4 regions of the Rhizobium sp. KNZ14-9A genome follow, and region 1 is predicted to be linked to each of the others. Evidence: riboswitches for the same ligand, from Rfam matches in the RefSeq annotation. Region 1 holds a riboswitch; each other region holds the start of a gene.
What was found. A riboswitch is a leader RNA that binds a small molecule or an ion and turns the genes downstream of it on or off. The one in region 1 is predicted to bind cobalamin.
Positions count from the first base shown of each region.

Region 2: it holds a riboswitch for cobalamin, as region 1 does, so the genes downstream of both, bluB (5,6-dimethylbenzimidazole synthase) here and ACR9ZQ_RS11270 (ABC transporter substrate-binding protein) in region 1, are expected to answer to the same signal.
Region 3: it holds a riboswitch for cobalamin, as region 1 does, so the genes downstream of both, metE (5-methyltetrahydropteroyltriglutamate--homocysteine S-methyltransferase) here and ACR9ZQ_RS11270 (ABC transporter substrate-binding protein) in region 1, are expected to answer to the same signal.
Region 4: it holds a riboswitch for cobalamin, as region 1 does, so the genes downstream of both, cobU (bifunctional adenosylcobinamide kinase/adenosylcobinamide-phosphate guanylyltransferase) here and ACR9ZQ_RS11270 (ABC transporter substrate-binding protein) in region 1, are expected to answer to the same signal.

Region 1 covers NZ_JBPGXB010000002.1:1,027,707-1,031,541, forward strand. Annotated here, with positions in the region: gene ACR9ZQ_RS11260 (ABC transporter ATP-binding protein) at 1-486, opposite strand, end outside; gene ACR9ZQ_RS11265 (FecCD family ABC transporter permease) at 483-1,508, opposite strand; gene ACR9ZQ_RS11270 (ABC transporter substrate-binding protein) at 1,520-2,551, opposite strand; cobalamin riboswitch at 2,729-3,037, opposite strand; gene ACR9ZQ_RS11275 (hypothetical protein) at 3,093-3,835, opposite strand, start outside.
Region 2 covers NZ_JBPGXB010000002.1:1,711,169-1,715,003, reverse strand. Annotated here, with positions in the region: gene ACR9ZQ_RS15005 (MFS transporter) at 1-1,406, shown strand, start outside; gene bluB (5,6-dimethylbenzimidazole synthase) at 1,424-2,125, opposite strand; cobalamin riboswitch at 2,168-2,357, opposite strand; gene ACR9ZQ_RS14995 (MFS transporter) at 2,500-3,835, shown strand, end outside.
Region 3 covers NZ_JBPGXB010000002.1:4,313,555-4,317,389, reverse strand. Annotated here, with positions in the region: gene metE (5-methyltetrahydropteroyltriglutamate--homocysteine S-methyltransferase) at 1-1,814, opposite strand, end outside; cobalamin riboswitch at 1,922-2,127, opposite strand; gene ACR9ZQ_RS28115 (heavy metal translocating P-type ATPase) at 2,168-3,835, opposite strand, start outside.
Region 4 covers NZ_JBPGXB010000002.1:882,992-886,826, reverse strand. Annotated here, with positions in the region: partial or broken gene cobN (cobaltochelatase subunit CobN) at 1-167, opposite strand, end outside; gene cobW (cobalamin biosynthesis protein CobW) at 177-1,223, opposite strand; gene cobU (bifunctional adenosylcobinamide kinase/adenosylcobinamide-phosphate guanylyltransferase) at 1,228-1,752, opposite strand; cobalamin riboswitch at 2,105-2,498, opposite strand; gene ACR9ZQ_RS10495 (chloride channel protein) at 2,706-3,835, shown strand, end outside.

The DNA of each region.
Region 1 (3,835 bases):
GAGCAGGAGTTCGCTCGGCGTTTGCGCCAGGGCTCTGGCGATATGCACGCGCTGGCGTTCGCCGCCTGACAGCGTCTGCCAGAGCTGGCCGGCGCGCGCGGTCATGTCGACGCGGGCGAGTGCTTCCGCAACGGCGGCATCGTCATCGGGTCCCCAGGAGGCGATGAGGCCGCGATGCGGGGTGCGGCCGAGGCGGACGATATCGCGCACGGTGAGCTGCGTGTCGGTCGTCGACTGCTGCTCGACCAAGGCGATGCGGCGGGCAAGGGCAGCGCGCGAGAGGCCGGAGACATCGTCGTCGCCGAGGCGGATGACGCCGCTTTTGACCTGCCGCAGCCGGCAGATCAGGCGTAGCAGGCTCGATTTGCCGGAACCGTTCGGCCCGAGCAGGCCGAGCACCTTGCCCTTTTCGACTGATATGCTGATGCCGTTGACGATGACGGTATTGCCGGCGGCATAGGTGACCTTGTCGACTGATATGCTCATGCGCTTCTCCGCACGCGATAGAGGATGATGGCAAAGGCCGGTGCGCCGAAGAGCGCGGTGACGACGCCGATCGGCAAGATCTGTTGGGGAATGATGATGCGCGAGACGATGTCGGCGCCGACCATGAAGATCGCTCCGCCAAGCGCAGTCGCCGGCAGCAGGCGGCCATGCGCGGGGCCGACGAGGAAGCGGGCGGCATGGGGAATGACGAGACCGACGAAGCCGATGGAACCGACCATGCTGACCACGCCTGCCGTCATCGCCGCCGTCACGCCGAGCAGGGTGAACTGCACGCGGCGCACGGCGATGCCGAGGGAGGCTGCGGCATCCGTGCCGAAGGCAAAGGCATCGAGGGCGCGCACATGGGCAAGACAGACGATCAAGCCTGTCAGCGCGACCGGCACGGAGAGATAGACATCCGGCCAGCGCACACCACTGAGCGACCCCACGAGCCAGAAGAGTACGCCGCGCGCCTGTTCGGCATTGGCCGAGGTTGTGACGATATAGGACGTCAGCGCATTGAAGAGCTGCGAGCCCGCCACGCCGCAGAGAATGATGCGCTCGCTGGTGCCACCCGCGCCCGCCGCCAGAATGCCGACCAGAAGAAAGGCGACGACGGCGCCGATGAAGGCGCCGCCGGAAATGCCGAGCACGCCATAGCCGAGGCCTAGGATCATGACGCAGACGGCGCCGGTGGAGGCGCCGGCGGAAATGCCGAGCACATAGGGTTCGGCGAGCGGATTGCGCAGCAGGGCCTGCAGCACCGTGCCGCAAAGCGCCAGCGACGCGCCGGCACCGGCCGCCACCAGCGCGCGGCTGAGGCGGTAATCCCAGACGATGCCCTGGTGGATGCGGCTGAGTTCGAATGCCGTGCCGAACAGGCGGTTGGAGACCGCCTTTGCCGTGGTGGCGAGCGGGATCGATATCTCGCCGATCGAGACGGCGAGACTGATCATGATACCGAGCAGGATGAAGGCGGCGATGGTGAGCGTGGCAAGCACCCACCATCGTCTCTGTGGCAAGGCAGCCTGGCTCACTGCGCCAGACCGGAGGCGGCGATGCCCTTTGCCAGGATTTCGATGCCGTTGATCGTGCGGATCGTCGGGTTCATCGACTGCGCGTCCATCATGATGAAGCGCTTGTTTTTGACGGCATCGAGCTCCCTTGTGACCGGATCGTTTTCCAGGAAATCCACCTTCACCTTGGGATCGTCGGCGGCATAGCGGCGGCGGTCCATAGTGGCGATGACGATGACGGCGGGATTGGCCTGCGCAATCGTTTCCCAGCCGACGAGGGGCCATTCCTCTTCAGTCGTCACGACGTTCTTTGCGCCGAGCGTCTTCAGGATATAGGCCGGCGCGCTGTTCTTGCCGGCGATGAAGGCATCGCCTTTCACCTCCTTGCTGGAGAACCAGAAGACGACGGGCAGGTTCTTGGCTGCAGCGCCTGAAACGGAGGCAACGGCCGCGGCCTCGCGCTTCTTCAGGTCGGCGATCAGTTTATCGCCCCGGTCCTTCACGTTGAAGATTTCGGAGAGTTCGGCGATTTCCTGATAGATCAGGTCCATCGTGAACAGCTCCTTGCGCACGCCGTCTCCGCCATCGGTGTTGATCTTGGCGACGCAATCGGCCGGCGCGATATAGGTGTTGATGCCGAGGTCTTTGAATTGCTCGCGCTTGCCGACGGAGCCTTGGATGCCGACATGCCATTCGAATTCGGCAGCCACCAGATCGGGCTCGGCACCGACGACGGATTCGAAGCTCGGATCGTTATCGGCCAGCCGTCTGATCTTGCTGTTGGCCTCGGCATATTGCGGCAGGACCGGGCCGACCCAGACGGCCGTGCCGGCGATCTTGTCGGCAAGGCCGAGCGAGAAGAGCACTTCGGTCATGCCCTGGCCGATCGAAACGATCTTGGCCGGGGCCTTGTCGAAAGTGACATTCTGGCCGCAATTGCTGAGGGTCAGGGGATATTGGGTGGCGGCGAAGGCGGGTGCTGCAAGGCCGGCCAGGCAAAGGCTGGCGAGCCCGAGCGCAAGGGAAAAGCCTGGAATAATCTGGCGCATTGGAAACTCTCGATCGGAAGGAAAAGGGCTAGCAGACGCCGGCACGCGCAGATGCGTGAGCCAAGCGTGGAGGAGGGCTAGCGGCGGGTGGTCCAATCGGGACGGATCGCGTACGGCAAGCGGCAGGAAATAAGGTCAATCATATCTGCTCCTTGTCCAGGCATCCCCGCCTGGCTGATTGGATTGCGATTGACGGCAGGTCTCCTGGCTCGCGGATGTCAGCCGGTCATCTGCCTTCCCGCGCTCGCGCGCAGTGGCATGGCCCTGAGGCCGGCGGAGATGATCGCAAGCGATCACTCCCGATATGACCAGCTCGCCGGTGATTTCCTGGAATGAACGACGAGGCATTCATTCCGGATATAACCGGCAATCCGCTTACAGTTGCGGGGGCAGCCACGGTCTTGGTCCCTATTGGGTCGTCCGCACCGTGTTCCCTATTAATCCCCTTGGAGTCTTCCTCGGGGAACCGTCACCCCGATCTATGACGCCGCCATGGGCTACGTCAAGCGTGGGGAATGCGAAGTATGGTCGGCCAACAGGCTCAGTGACTGGTGCCCGAGCCGCCGGCGGCGACCAGCGTGAAAGGCTGGCCCTCGACGGGGATCGTGCGCGTTTCCTTCAGTGTTTCGCTACTGACAAGGCGGATCAGGCTGTGGCGAGGATCGGTGATGGCGATATCATCGCCGGCCACGGCCAGCCGAGGACGCGGATCGCGCCAATGGCCGTCCTTGCTGTAGGGCTCTGTGACGGTTTCCGATCTGACGATCTCGCCCTTTACCGTATCGAGCAGATGCAGCCTGCCATCTTCTGTGAGGATATAGGCATTCTGGAACTTTGCCGGATCGAGTACAAAATCGACGCGCCGCGTCGGAAGGTCGATGATGCGGTAAGGCGCGTCCGTATTGTCAGGATCGATCAGCACCAGCTTGTCCTCCCCGTAATTGCCGAGGAAGAACTGCATGGAGCGGCCGCCGAGCAGCGTCGAGACCTTGCCCCGCGGCAGCGACACGCCATAGGCGAGCATCTCGACCGTGGGGCCTTCCGCGCCGCCCGGACGCGCAACGAGCACGCCTTCCTCACAACCGAAGGCGACGAGACGAGCAGAGGTCGCCTCGCCATGCAGGCCGGAGCAGGGCGCGACATCGCCGATCTGCCGACCATCACGATCGAGCACCCGCAGGCCAAGGCGCGGCGGCAGTTCGCCCTCCTTGACCGGCGCCTGCATGTTCGGCACCGAAACCAGCAGGTGATTACCCATCGGCACCGCGACGCCGTGATGGGCGG
Region 2 (3,835 bases), 680 kb from region 1:
CCGATTTCAGCGCGCTGCAATGGATCATGAATGCCTATACGATCGCCGTGACGACGGTGCTGATGGCAGCAGGCACATTAGCCGATCGCTACGGCCGCAAGCGCGTCTTCCTGATCGGCATTGCCGCCTTTGGCCTCACCTCGCTGATTGCCGGCCTTGCTCAGGATGTTTCGCTGCTAATCGTTGCTCGCTTTCTGCAGGGCATGAGCGGCGGCGTGATGCTGATCTGCCAGGTGGCCGTCCTCTCCCATCAATTCCCGGAGGGCAGAGCCCGCAGCATGGCCTTCGGCTGGTGGGGCATCATCTTCGGCATCGGCCTCGGCTTTGGCCCGATCATAGGCGTTGCGATCGTAGCAGCCGCCGGCTGGCAATGGGTCTTCCTCATCCATGCCGTGCTGGCTGCCGTGACGGTGGCCCTTGCCGTAACGGGTGTTGAGGAATTGCGTGACCCCGCTGCAGGACGGCTCGATATCGCCGGCATCGCCACCCTTTCGCTGGCGGTCTTCTGCCTCGCTTTCTTCATCACCCAGGGTCCGGCTCTCGGCTTTGCCAGCCCTACCGCGCTTGCCATTATCGGACTTTCCGCGGCAAGCCTCGTCGCCTTCATCTTCGCCGAGAGGCTGAACCCGCGACCGATGTTCGATGCCTCGGTCTTCGGCATCCGCGCCTTCTCGGGCGCCATCATCGGCTCGGCTGCCATGAATATCAGCTTCTGGCCCTTCATGATCTATCTGCCGATCTGGTATGAAGCCGGTCTCGGTTATGGCAGTGTGGCCGCGGGTCTGGCGCTGCTTGCCTATACGCTGCCGACGCTCGTCGTACCGCCGCTCGCCGAACGGCTCATGCTGCGCTATCGGCCGGGCATCATCATTCCCGGCGGCCTTTTCACCATCGGGCTCGGCTTCCTGCTGATGAAATCAGGCAGTGCCGCCGCCGCGCCAAGCTGGCTGACGATGCTGCCTGGCGCGCTGCTTGCCGGCATCGGGCTTGGCTTCACCAACACTCCGGTCACCAATACGACGACAGGCGCTGTCTCCAGCGATCGCGCCGGCATGGCTTCCGGCATCGACATGAGCGCCCGGATGATCTCGCTCGCCATCAACATCGCCGTCATGGGCTTCATCCTGTTCAGCGGCGTGCTCTCCCACCTCAAGAGCACCTTGCCAACCTCGACGGATGCCGGCGACCTGCGCCTGCTCGCCGAACGGATCTCCGCCGGCAACATTGCCTCCCTGCCAGACATTCCGGCCGGGACGGTGCATGATGCGCTGGTCGCAGGCTTCGGTGGCGTCATGCTCTATGGCGCGATTGGTGTCTGGCTTCTCGCCGCCGCAAGCTTCCTCGTCTTCGCCCATTGGAAGACGCCGGCCTGCGCCGAGGATTGCGGCACCCAGCCGGCAGAATGATGCACACCCGCGCCGGCTCAGACCGGCGCGGCCTCGCTTTCCACCTGCCCCCAGCCGTCATGGAAAACCAGCTCTTCCAGCGCCATCCGCTGCCGCCAGCCTTTGACCGCCAGTTCCGGCTTATCATAGAGCCGGTCGACGAAGCCGGCGCAGAGCCAGGCGACCATCTCGATGTGATCGGGAATGCCGAGGATCTCCTTCAGGTCACCCTCGCGAAAAATGCTGACCCAGCCGATGCCCACCCCTTCGGCGCGAGCAGCAAGCCACAGGTTCTGGATGGCGCAGACGGTGGAATAGCTGTCCATACGCGGATTATGCGTGCGCCCCAGCACCACGCTGCCGCTGCGGGTTGGATCGCAGGTCACGCAGATGCCGAGCGGCGCCTGGACAATGCCTTCGAGCTTCAGCGAACGGTATTGCTCCTGCCGCTCGCCGTCGAACATGCGGGCCGCTTCTTCATTCGCCCTAAGGAAGGCATCGCGTACCCGCGCCCTTACCTCGACGCTCTTCACCAGAATGAAATTCCACGGCTGCATGAAGCCGACCGAGGGCGCGTGATGCGCGGCGGTCAAAAGACGCGTCACCAGATCATCCGGCAAGGGATCGGGCAGGAACTGGCTGCGCACGTCACGCCGCGTCATGATCGCGTGATAGACGGCCTCGCGTTCGGCCGCAGAAAAGCTGGATGCCGGGCAAACGGCATCATCAATGGGTCGCATCGTCAAATCCCCAACAACGCAACCGCCCGCCGTCCGCGCGGGTTGGGTCTATCTTGCCAGGCCGGTCTTCTGACTTGGCGTCATCCGCTTGACCGCTACCTTCCCGGCCTTGCGGCCAGTGGCATTCTATGCGGCAAGCGTCGGCCTTACAGCGTTGGGCACGTTCCGGTCTTGCGCCGGATTCCCGATTCTCCCGCTTGTGAAAGCGGGCACCTGACGGGTGATCTATGGCGCGGAAACGGCATGGCGGCAAGCTGCATGCGACATTCATTTCGTGGACAGGCTGAAAATGCTGGCCTAGAACGAGACCCGACGCCGCTGGCGCCGAATCCTCTCTCATTGCCTTCCGGTTGCCCGTGTCCCGTCTAACGCCGATGATCCTTGCGGTCGCCCTGTTCATGGAACAGATGGATTCGACCGTGATCGCCACCAGCCTGCCGGCGATTGCTGCCGATATAGGCACCTCGCCGATCGCGCTGAAACTTGCGGTAACGAGCTACCTCGTGGCGCTCGCAATCTTCATCCCGATCAGCGGCTGGATGTCGGACCGCTTCGGCGCACGCAACATCTTCCGCCTGGCGATCTTCGTTTTCATGGTTGGCTCGGTCGCCTGCGCATTCTCCAATTCCATCGCCGCCTTCGTTATCTCCCGCCTCATCCAGGGTGCCGGCGGCTCGATGATGACGCCGGTCGGGCGATTGCTCTTGGTGCGTGGCACGCCACGTCACCAACTGGTGAATGCCATGGCATGGCTGACCATTCCGGCGCTGATCGGCCCGATCATGGGCCCGCCGATCGGCGGCTTCCTGACGACATATCTCAGCTGGCACTGGATCTTCTGGATCAATGTGCCGATCGGCATTATCGGCATCGTCCTCGTCACCCGTTTCCTGCCGGCCGTCGAGCCGCGCAGCCCGAAGCCGATGGATTTTCCGGGCTTCTTCCTGTCGGGTATCGGCTTTGCCGGTTTCGTATTCGGCCTCTCCGTCATCAGCCTGCCCGCCGTTCCCGTCATCTACGGCTATGTCACTGTCGCCGTCGGCGTCCTCTCCGGCATCCTCTATTTCGTGCATGCCAGGCGCACGCCGCATCCGCTGCTCGACCCCAAGATGTTTCGTTACCCGATGTTCCGGGCGGCAATCCTCGGCGCCTCGAATTTCCGCATGGGCCTGGGCGCGCTGCCCTTCCTGATGCCGCTGATGCTGCAGCTCGGCTTCGGCCTGACGCCGCTGCAGTCAGGCTCGATCACCTTCATCAGCGCTCTTGGCTCCATGGGCTCGAAATTTGCGGCCAACCGCACCTATAACGCCTTCGGCTTCCGCAACGTCATCGCGCTGACGACCTTCCTCGCGGCAATCTTCCTCGGCGTGAATGGCTTCTTCACTGCCGAAACGCCGATGTATGTCATCATGGGCTGTCTTCTTGTCGGCGGCCTCCTCCGCTCCATGGCCTTTTCGGGCGTCAATGCCATGGTCTTCGGCGATGTGGACGAGGCCGACAGCAGCCAGGCGACTGCCATCAACGCGGTGGCGCAGCGCATCTCCATGGCCATGGGCGTTGCGGTAGCCGGCACGATCCTGGAAATCTCCTCGAGCTTCCACGGCGGCAAGCTTTTGGTCTCGGATTTTCATATCGCTTTCTTCATCGTAGCGGCGATATCAGCACTTGCCTGCATCACTTTCCTGCGCCTGCCCGCCAATGCCGGCGAGG
Region 3 (3,835 bases), 3.3 Mb from region 1:
CTTTCGAGATCGAGCACCTCGTCGCGGATCGCCAGCGCGATCTGCCGGCTGACGTCGGCGCGAGAGAGATCGTCGCGCACGAAGGACCAGTTGAGGATCGTCACCGGCCCCGTCAGCATGCCCTTCACGGGCTTCTCCGTCAGCGACTGCGCATAGCGCCACCACTCGACTGTCATCGGCTTCGGCCGGGAGACGTCGCCGAAGATAACAGGCGGTCGGACGTAACGGGAGCCATAGCTCTGCACCCAGGCATGTTGAGTGAAGGCGAAGCCGGAAAGCTGCTCACCGAAATACTGCACCATGTCGTTGCGCTCGAATTCGCCGTGGACAAGCACGTCGAGGCCGATTTCCTCCTGCCAGCGGATCGCCGCTTCGGTCTCCTTTTTCAGAAAGGCATCATAATCCGCCTCGCTGATCGTGCCCTTGGTGAAAGCGGAGCGGGACTTTCGAACATCTGATGTCTGCGGGAAGGAGCCGATCGTCGTCGTCGGGAACAGCGGCAAGCGAAGCTTACGCTCCTGCAGTCCGGTCCGCTCGGCAAAATCGCTGCTGCGTGTCTTCATCGCCTCGTCGATCGCGGCAACCCGCTGTCTGACCTTCAGATCATGTACGCGCGTAGATACGGCGCGCGATGCAACGGCCTGCGAGGCTGCCGCAATCACCTGGGAGGCCTTGCCGGCATCACCGAGCGCTGCGAGCTCATCAAGCTTCTGGGCAGCGAAGGCGAGCCATGATTTCATCTCACCATCCAGCCCGCTCTCCAGTTCCAGATCGATCGGCGCGTGCAGCAGCGAGCAGGACGGCGCGATCTGTAGCCGGTCCGCACCAAAGTGCTGGACAAGCGGCTCGATCCTCTCCCGGATCGCCGCAAGGTCTGCCTTCCAGATATTGCGCCCGTCGATGACGCCAAGCGAAAATGTCAGATCGCTGGGTGCCTTGAAAAGGGCATCGATCTGCTGTGGAGCGCGAACGAGATCGACATGCAGGCCGGCAACCGGGAGCGAGAGCGCCGTCGGCAGATTGTCGCCGATCGCGCCGAAATAGGTGGCGACCATGATCTTCAGGTCGGGCACCAATTCATGCAGCGCACGATAGGTATGCTGCAGTGCTGCCTGCTCTTCCTGTGAAAGATCGAGCACGAAGCAAGGTTCGTCGATCTGCACCCAGTCGACACCGGCTGCACGAAGTTCTGCCAGTACTTTTGTATAAACAGGCAACAAGCGTGCAAGCAGGTCAATCGGCGCAAAACCTTCTTCGCTTCCCTTGGCGAGTTTCAGGAAGGTAACCGGACCGAGGATGACCGGCCGGGTGTGGATGCCAAGTGTCTTGGCCTCGACGAAGGCATCAAGTGGCTTGTTCGCCGTCAGGGCAAAGGTCTGATCGGGGCCGAGTTCCGGCACCATGTAGTGGTAGTTCGTGTCGAACCATTTCGTCATTTCCAGCGCCGGCGCGCCATGCCCGTGATGGTGCTGATGGCCGCAATCGACATGCGCCTCTTCGCCGGTGGAGCCGCGCGCCATCGCGAAATAGGTGTCGAGAGAAACTTGCCCGCCCTTCCAGCCATAGGCGGCGGGAATGGCGCCGACCATGACCGCCGTGTCGAGCACATGGTCGTAAAGCGAGAAATCGTTCGAGGGGATGACGTCGATCCCCTTCTGCTTCTGCAGGAGCCAGTTTTCCGCCCGCAGCCGCTTCGCGACATCGAGAAGCGCGCCGGCATCGGATTTGCCGGCCCAGTAGCTCTCCAGTGCGAATTTGAGTTCGCGATGCTTTCCGATCCTGGGAAAGCCGAGATTTGCAGTCTTGATAGTCATTTTCCTTACCCCGAAGGTTATGGGCAAGGCTGCGGCGCAACGCATCGACGAGATACGGCCATGGGAATGCCGTCTCGCGCAAGCGGCACACCGGGACACCCCGCCCGTGGACGTTATCTATCGCGGCAGGTCTCCTGGCTTGCGGGTCATCGACATCGTCCAGTCTTCCCGGGCGTCTTACCAGTGACGTCGAAGGACGGTGTCTATCCGCTTACAGTTGCGGGGGCAGCTTCGGTCTTGGCGATGGCCGCACCGAATTCCCTCTTAGCTTGGGATCAACAGATCCCAAGAACCAACGATGCGGCAAGCATGCACCCGCCGCATCGCAACGTCAATATGATATAAAGAAATCTTTATGTCTTTATCTGAAGAAGCCGAAGTGCATTCATCGTCACCAGCACGGTCGCACCCGTATCGGCGAGGATCGCCGGCCACAGGCCGGTGATGCCGATGATGGTGGTAACCAGGAACACGGCCTTCAGCCCGAGCGCGATGGTGATGTTCTGAAAGATATTGCGCATCGTCCGCTTCGAAAGGTCGATCATCCGGGCTACGTCGCCGACACGCCCATGCAGCACAGCCGCATCCGCCGTCTCCAGCGCCACGTCGGTGCCGCCGCCCATGGCGATGCCGACATCGGCAGCGGCAAGTGCCGGCGCGTCATTAATGCCGTCACCCACCTTGGCGACGAACAGACCTTCCTTCTTCAGTTCGCCAACAATGCGCTGCTTGTCCTGCGGCAGGAGTTCGCCGCGCCAGTCGATGCCGAGATCGCCGGCAACGGCTGCCGCCGTGCGCTTGTTGTCGCCGGTCAGCATGATGGCGCGCACGCCAGCTGCCTTCAGCGTCGCAAGCCCGCTCTTTGCGTCTTCACGAGGTTCGTCGCGCATGGCAATGAGACCGGCGGCGACACCATTGACGAGCAGCACCGAGACGCTCTTGCCCGCGCCGTTCAGCACCGCGACCTGTTCGTCCTGCTCCGCATTCAGCGCCCCGCGCTCGCGCGCAGCCGGCGGCGACAGGAGATCGAGCGTCTCCCCACCTACCTTGCCGGTCATGCCCTTGCCGGGCAGCGCTTCGACTTCGAAAGCCGGCGGCACGGGTACTCCATCGGCCTTGGCCCGATTGAGGATTGCCAGCGCCAGCGGATGGCTGGAGCCCTGCTCCAGAACAGCAGCGCGCGAAAGCACCTCTGCCTCGGTGCGTCCGTAGGAAATTATATCGGTGACCTGCGGTTTGCCTTCGGTCAGCGTACCGGTTTTGTCGAAGGCAACGGCCGTCACCTTCCCAAGCGATTCCAGAACCGCCCCACCCTTCATCAGCAGACCGCGGCGCGCACCCGCCGAAAGCGAGGCGGCAATCGCCGCCGGCGTGGAAATGACAAGCGCACAGGGGCAGCCGATCAGCAGGATTGCGAGACCCTTATAGACCCATTCACCCCATGCCCCGCCCATCAGCAACGGCGGCAAAACGGCGACCAGAGCCGCCACGACGACGACACCAGGCGTATAATAGCGGGAGAAGCGATCGATGAAGCGCTCCGTCGGAGCCTTCGATTCCTGGGCTTCCTCCACCAGCTTGACGACGCGGGCAATCGTATTGTCCTCGGCAGCGGCCGTGACACGGACGCGCAGCGCCGCATCGCCATTGACCGTGCCGGCGAAGACCATCTCGCCTGCGCCCTTGCGAACCGGCGTGCTTTCGCCCGTCACCGGCGCCTCATCGATAGCGCTTTCGCCGGAAACAATTGTCCCGTCGGCGGAAATCCGGTCTCCCGGACGCACGAGAATGACGGAGCCGACGGAAAGCGTCTCAGCTGGCACTTCCTTCACCTCGCCGCCCGTCTCGAGCAGCGCATTCTTAGGCACCAGCGTCGTCAGCGACTGGATGCTGGCGCGCGCCTTGCCGGCAGCCACGCCTTCCAGCAATTCGCCGACGAGGAACAGGAAGACGACCGTCGCCGCCTCTTCCCCCGCATTGATGATGACAGCGCCGACAGCGGCAATCGTCATCAGCATCTC
Region 4 (3,835 bases), 140 kb from region 1:
GCAAGCCTGAGCGTATGCCCGCTCGCCCCGCCGGAATGAGCCGCAGCGATCGCCGCAAGCTCGGTGTCGGCCGCCGAGAGGAACAGGACATCGCCCGGCGACTGGCCGAGGTCGATGGCCTCGTCCCCGTCGCTGATCGTTCCCTGTTGAGCCAGAAGCAGGTGCATCGAAACCCCTTAGACCAGTGCCACGATCGCCTTGCGCACCGCGTCCTGATCCATCTCGTGCAGGCCGATGACGACGAGGCGCGTGCTGCGTGCTTCGCCCGGGGTCCAGGCGCGGTCGAAATACTGGTCGATGCGGGCACCCACGGCCTGCAGCTGCAGGCGCATCGGCTTGCCGGAGACATCGATGAAGCCCTTGAGGCGCAGCACGTCATGCTCGGCGATAATGCCCTTCAGCTTCTCGACGAAACCTGATGTATCGGCGATAGCGCCAAGCTCGACGACGAAACTGTCGAATTCGTCGTGATCGTGCGGCGTGCCGTCCTCATGCTCCAGCTCGTGATGGGACTTGCGGTTGACGATATCGTCTTCCGTGCCGATGCCGAGGCCGAGCAGCACGCTTGCCGGCACGTCGCCATTCCTGGCCTCGATCATCACAGGCTTGCGGGCGATGCGCGAGGCGACTTCGCTCTTCACACGGCCAAGGCCGTCAGCGTCGATCAGGTCGGTCTTGTTGAGCACGATCAGATCAGCGCAGGTCAGCTGATCCTCGAAGAGCTCCTCGATCGGGCTTTCATGATCGAGCGATTCATCCTCGACGCGGCGTGCATCGACAGCATCATGGTCATCGGCAAAACGACCTGCGGCAACAGCGGCGCTGTCGACCACGGTGATCACGCCGTCAACGGTGACTTCGCTTCTGATGTCCGGCCAGTTGAAGGCGGCGACCAGCGGCTGTGGCAAGGCAAGGCCCGAGGTCTCGATGATGATATGGTCCGGTCGCTGCTCGCGCTCAAGAAGCTTGGTCATGGTCGGAATGAAATCGTCGGCGACCGTGCAGCAGATGCAGCCATTGGTGAGCTCGATAATATCGTCCTCGGTGCAATTCTCCGCCCCGCAGCCCTTCAGCACATCGCCATCGACGCCGAGATCGCCGAACTCGTTGATGATGAGCGCAATCTTCTTGCCGCCGGCATTTGTGAGCAGGTTGCGGATCATTGTCGTCTTGCCCGCACCTAGGAAGCCGGTGATGACGGTTGCGGGAATTTTCTGCTGCATGGATTTAACCCTTCATTTTCAGCGGCAGACCTGCCGCGATAAAATACACGTCGTCGGCCGAAGCCGCGATCATCTGGTGCAGCCGGCCGGCATGGTCGCGAAACTCCCGCGCCATGCGGTTCTCAGGCACGATGCCGAGGCCGACTTCATTGGAAACGATGACGAGCCGCGCCTTTGCCTGCGGTAGAAAGGCGGCAAGGGCGGCGGACTGGGCGGCGATATCGCGCCCCTCCATCATCAGGTTGGTGAGCCACAGCGTCAGGCAATCAACGAGAACAGCCCTGCCCTCGCCGTCGATTGCCGCAAGGCGCTCGGTAAGGTCGAGCGGTTCCTCATGCGTGGTCCAGGAGGGGCCGCGGTCGGCCTTGTGCTGGTCGATACGCGCCTGCATTTCGTCATCCCAGGCGCGGCCTGTGGCGATGTAGTGGCGGTCGAGGCCGCTTGTGGTGACGAGGTTTTCGGCGAAGCGGGATTTGCCGGAGCGGGCGCCGCCGAGGATGAAGGTGGCGTTGAGAAGGCTCTTGGTCATGCCACGGCCGCCCTTGGAGCGAAGGCGCGGCTCCACCCACCTCCCTCATCCCTGTGCTTGTCACAGGGATCCAGCGTGCCCAAGTCCTTGGGCACAAGAGAACTCACTCAACGACGGCGTAGATTCATTCACTGCGCGGACGCGCCGTGGCTGGATTCCTGTGACAAGCACAGGAATGAGGGAGGAGAGGAAAGTCACGCCGGGTAACGTCCACCAACAGGCACCAGACGCATCCCATCAGGGGATACCGAACCGACACCTTTCACACGCACCACCAGAGGCAGCGCTGAATCAAATCCTTCAGCCAAGACAACCTCCGTGCTGGCAGCGGGCAAACGGCCCAGTATGGGCATTATGCCCGGCACGGATGGCAGGTCTCCTGGCTCGCAGTTATCGGCCGCGACAGGGGCGACCTGATACGGTCGCCCCTGGTCGTGCCAGCGGATCTGCCTCGCCTTCCCGGCTGCGTCTCGTGAAAAGGCGGACAATTCGTAGAGATAGAGGCGTCCTGCCCCGGCTGATCACGATGCATTCCAGTGGCTTTTCCGGCACTTATCCCGCCTTGCCCGCCTGCAGAATGCGAGGCTGTCAGCACAACGGTTAAAATACCGGACGGAAGACCCTGACTGCTCTACAGTCGCGGGGTCGGCTGTGATGAAGGCGCCCGGCTTGGGTCCGCCCCGTCACATTCCCTTTTCATCCGGAAGGCGTAAGGCCGATCCGGAACCATCCATTATGTCAATTCATGGTTAGGCTTCCGCCCCGGGCATGTCAATCGGTGCACCGGGTGCACACAGAGATCATCTCGACTTACACTACCGATATTATCGTCTTTAATCAAAGGTTTACGTCACAAAAACTTTACGGCTCAGTCGGTATTTTGCCGCAATTGCCGCTCATGCGGATGCCGGCTCCGCCCTTGACCCCCACTCCTGCCGCCTAGTTTCCCCATGATGCTCTCCCGAATGGATATTCGCCGCCTCGGCCCTCTCGGCACCGTCTTTGATCCGGGACGCCTGCGCGCGCTCATCCGACACAGCGAAATGGGAATGGTCTTTGCCGGCGCGCTCGTCGGTATCGCCTCGGGGCTTGCGGTCACCGCCATGAGCTATGTCTCGGAAGAGATGCACAGGCTGATCTTCGGCATAGACGGCACGACGAGGCTCAGTGCCTCGCAAATCGACAGCAAGTTCCTGCTGATGACGGCCCCGGTTGCCGGCGGCATGCTGCTCGGCCTGTTGATCTTCATTCTCGCCAGATGGCGCAAGAAACCGATGGTCGACCCGATTGAGGCCAATGCCCTGCATGGCGGCCGCCTGTCGCTGACGGACAGCATTCTCGTCGCCATCCAGAATCTCGTTTCCAACGGCTTCGGCGCATCCGTCGGTCTGGAGGCCGGCTATACGCAGCTTGCAGCCGGCATAGCCTCGAAATTCGGCCTGAAGCTGCAGCTGCGCCGCTCCGACATGCGTGTCCTCGTCGGCTGCGGTGCAGCCGGCGCCATCGCCGCCGCCTTCAATGCACCGCTGACGGGCGCCTTCTATGCCTTCGAGCTGATCATCGGCACCTACACCATCGTCTCGCTGACGCCTGTCGTCGTCGCCGCCCTCGTCGCTACACTGGTCGCCCGCCTGCTCTCCGGCAGCGATTTCATCATCGATGTCGGCAGCTTCGGCGCTGTCCAGCCCGCCGATTACGTGCCGGCGATCGCCCTTGGCGCCTTCTGCGCCGGCATCGGCATCCTCATCATGCAGGGCGTCTCCTTCGTCGAGGAGCTGGCGCGCAAAAGCGCCATCGCGCTACCTTTCCGCCCGGCGCTCGGCGGCCTCGTCGTCGGCCTGCTGGCGCTGGTCTCGCCGCAGGTGCTGGCCGCCGGCCACGGCGCGCTGCATCTCAACCTCTCCCATGAGATCACCATTCCCGCGCTGATCGGCCTCTTCCTTCTGAAATCGGTGGCATCGGCCATTTCGATCGGCTCCGGCTTCAGGGGCGGCCTGTTCTTCGCCTCGCTCTTCATGGGTGCCCTGCTCGGCAAGCTCTTTGCCTATTCCGCCCCCTATTTCGCCGATGCGACACTGACGCC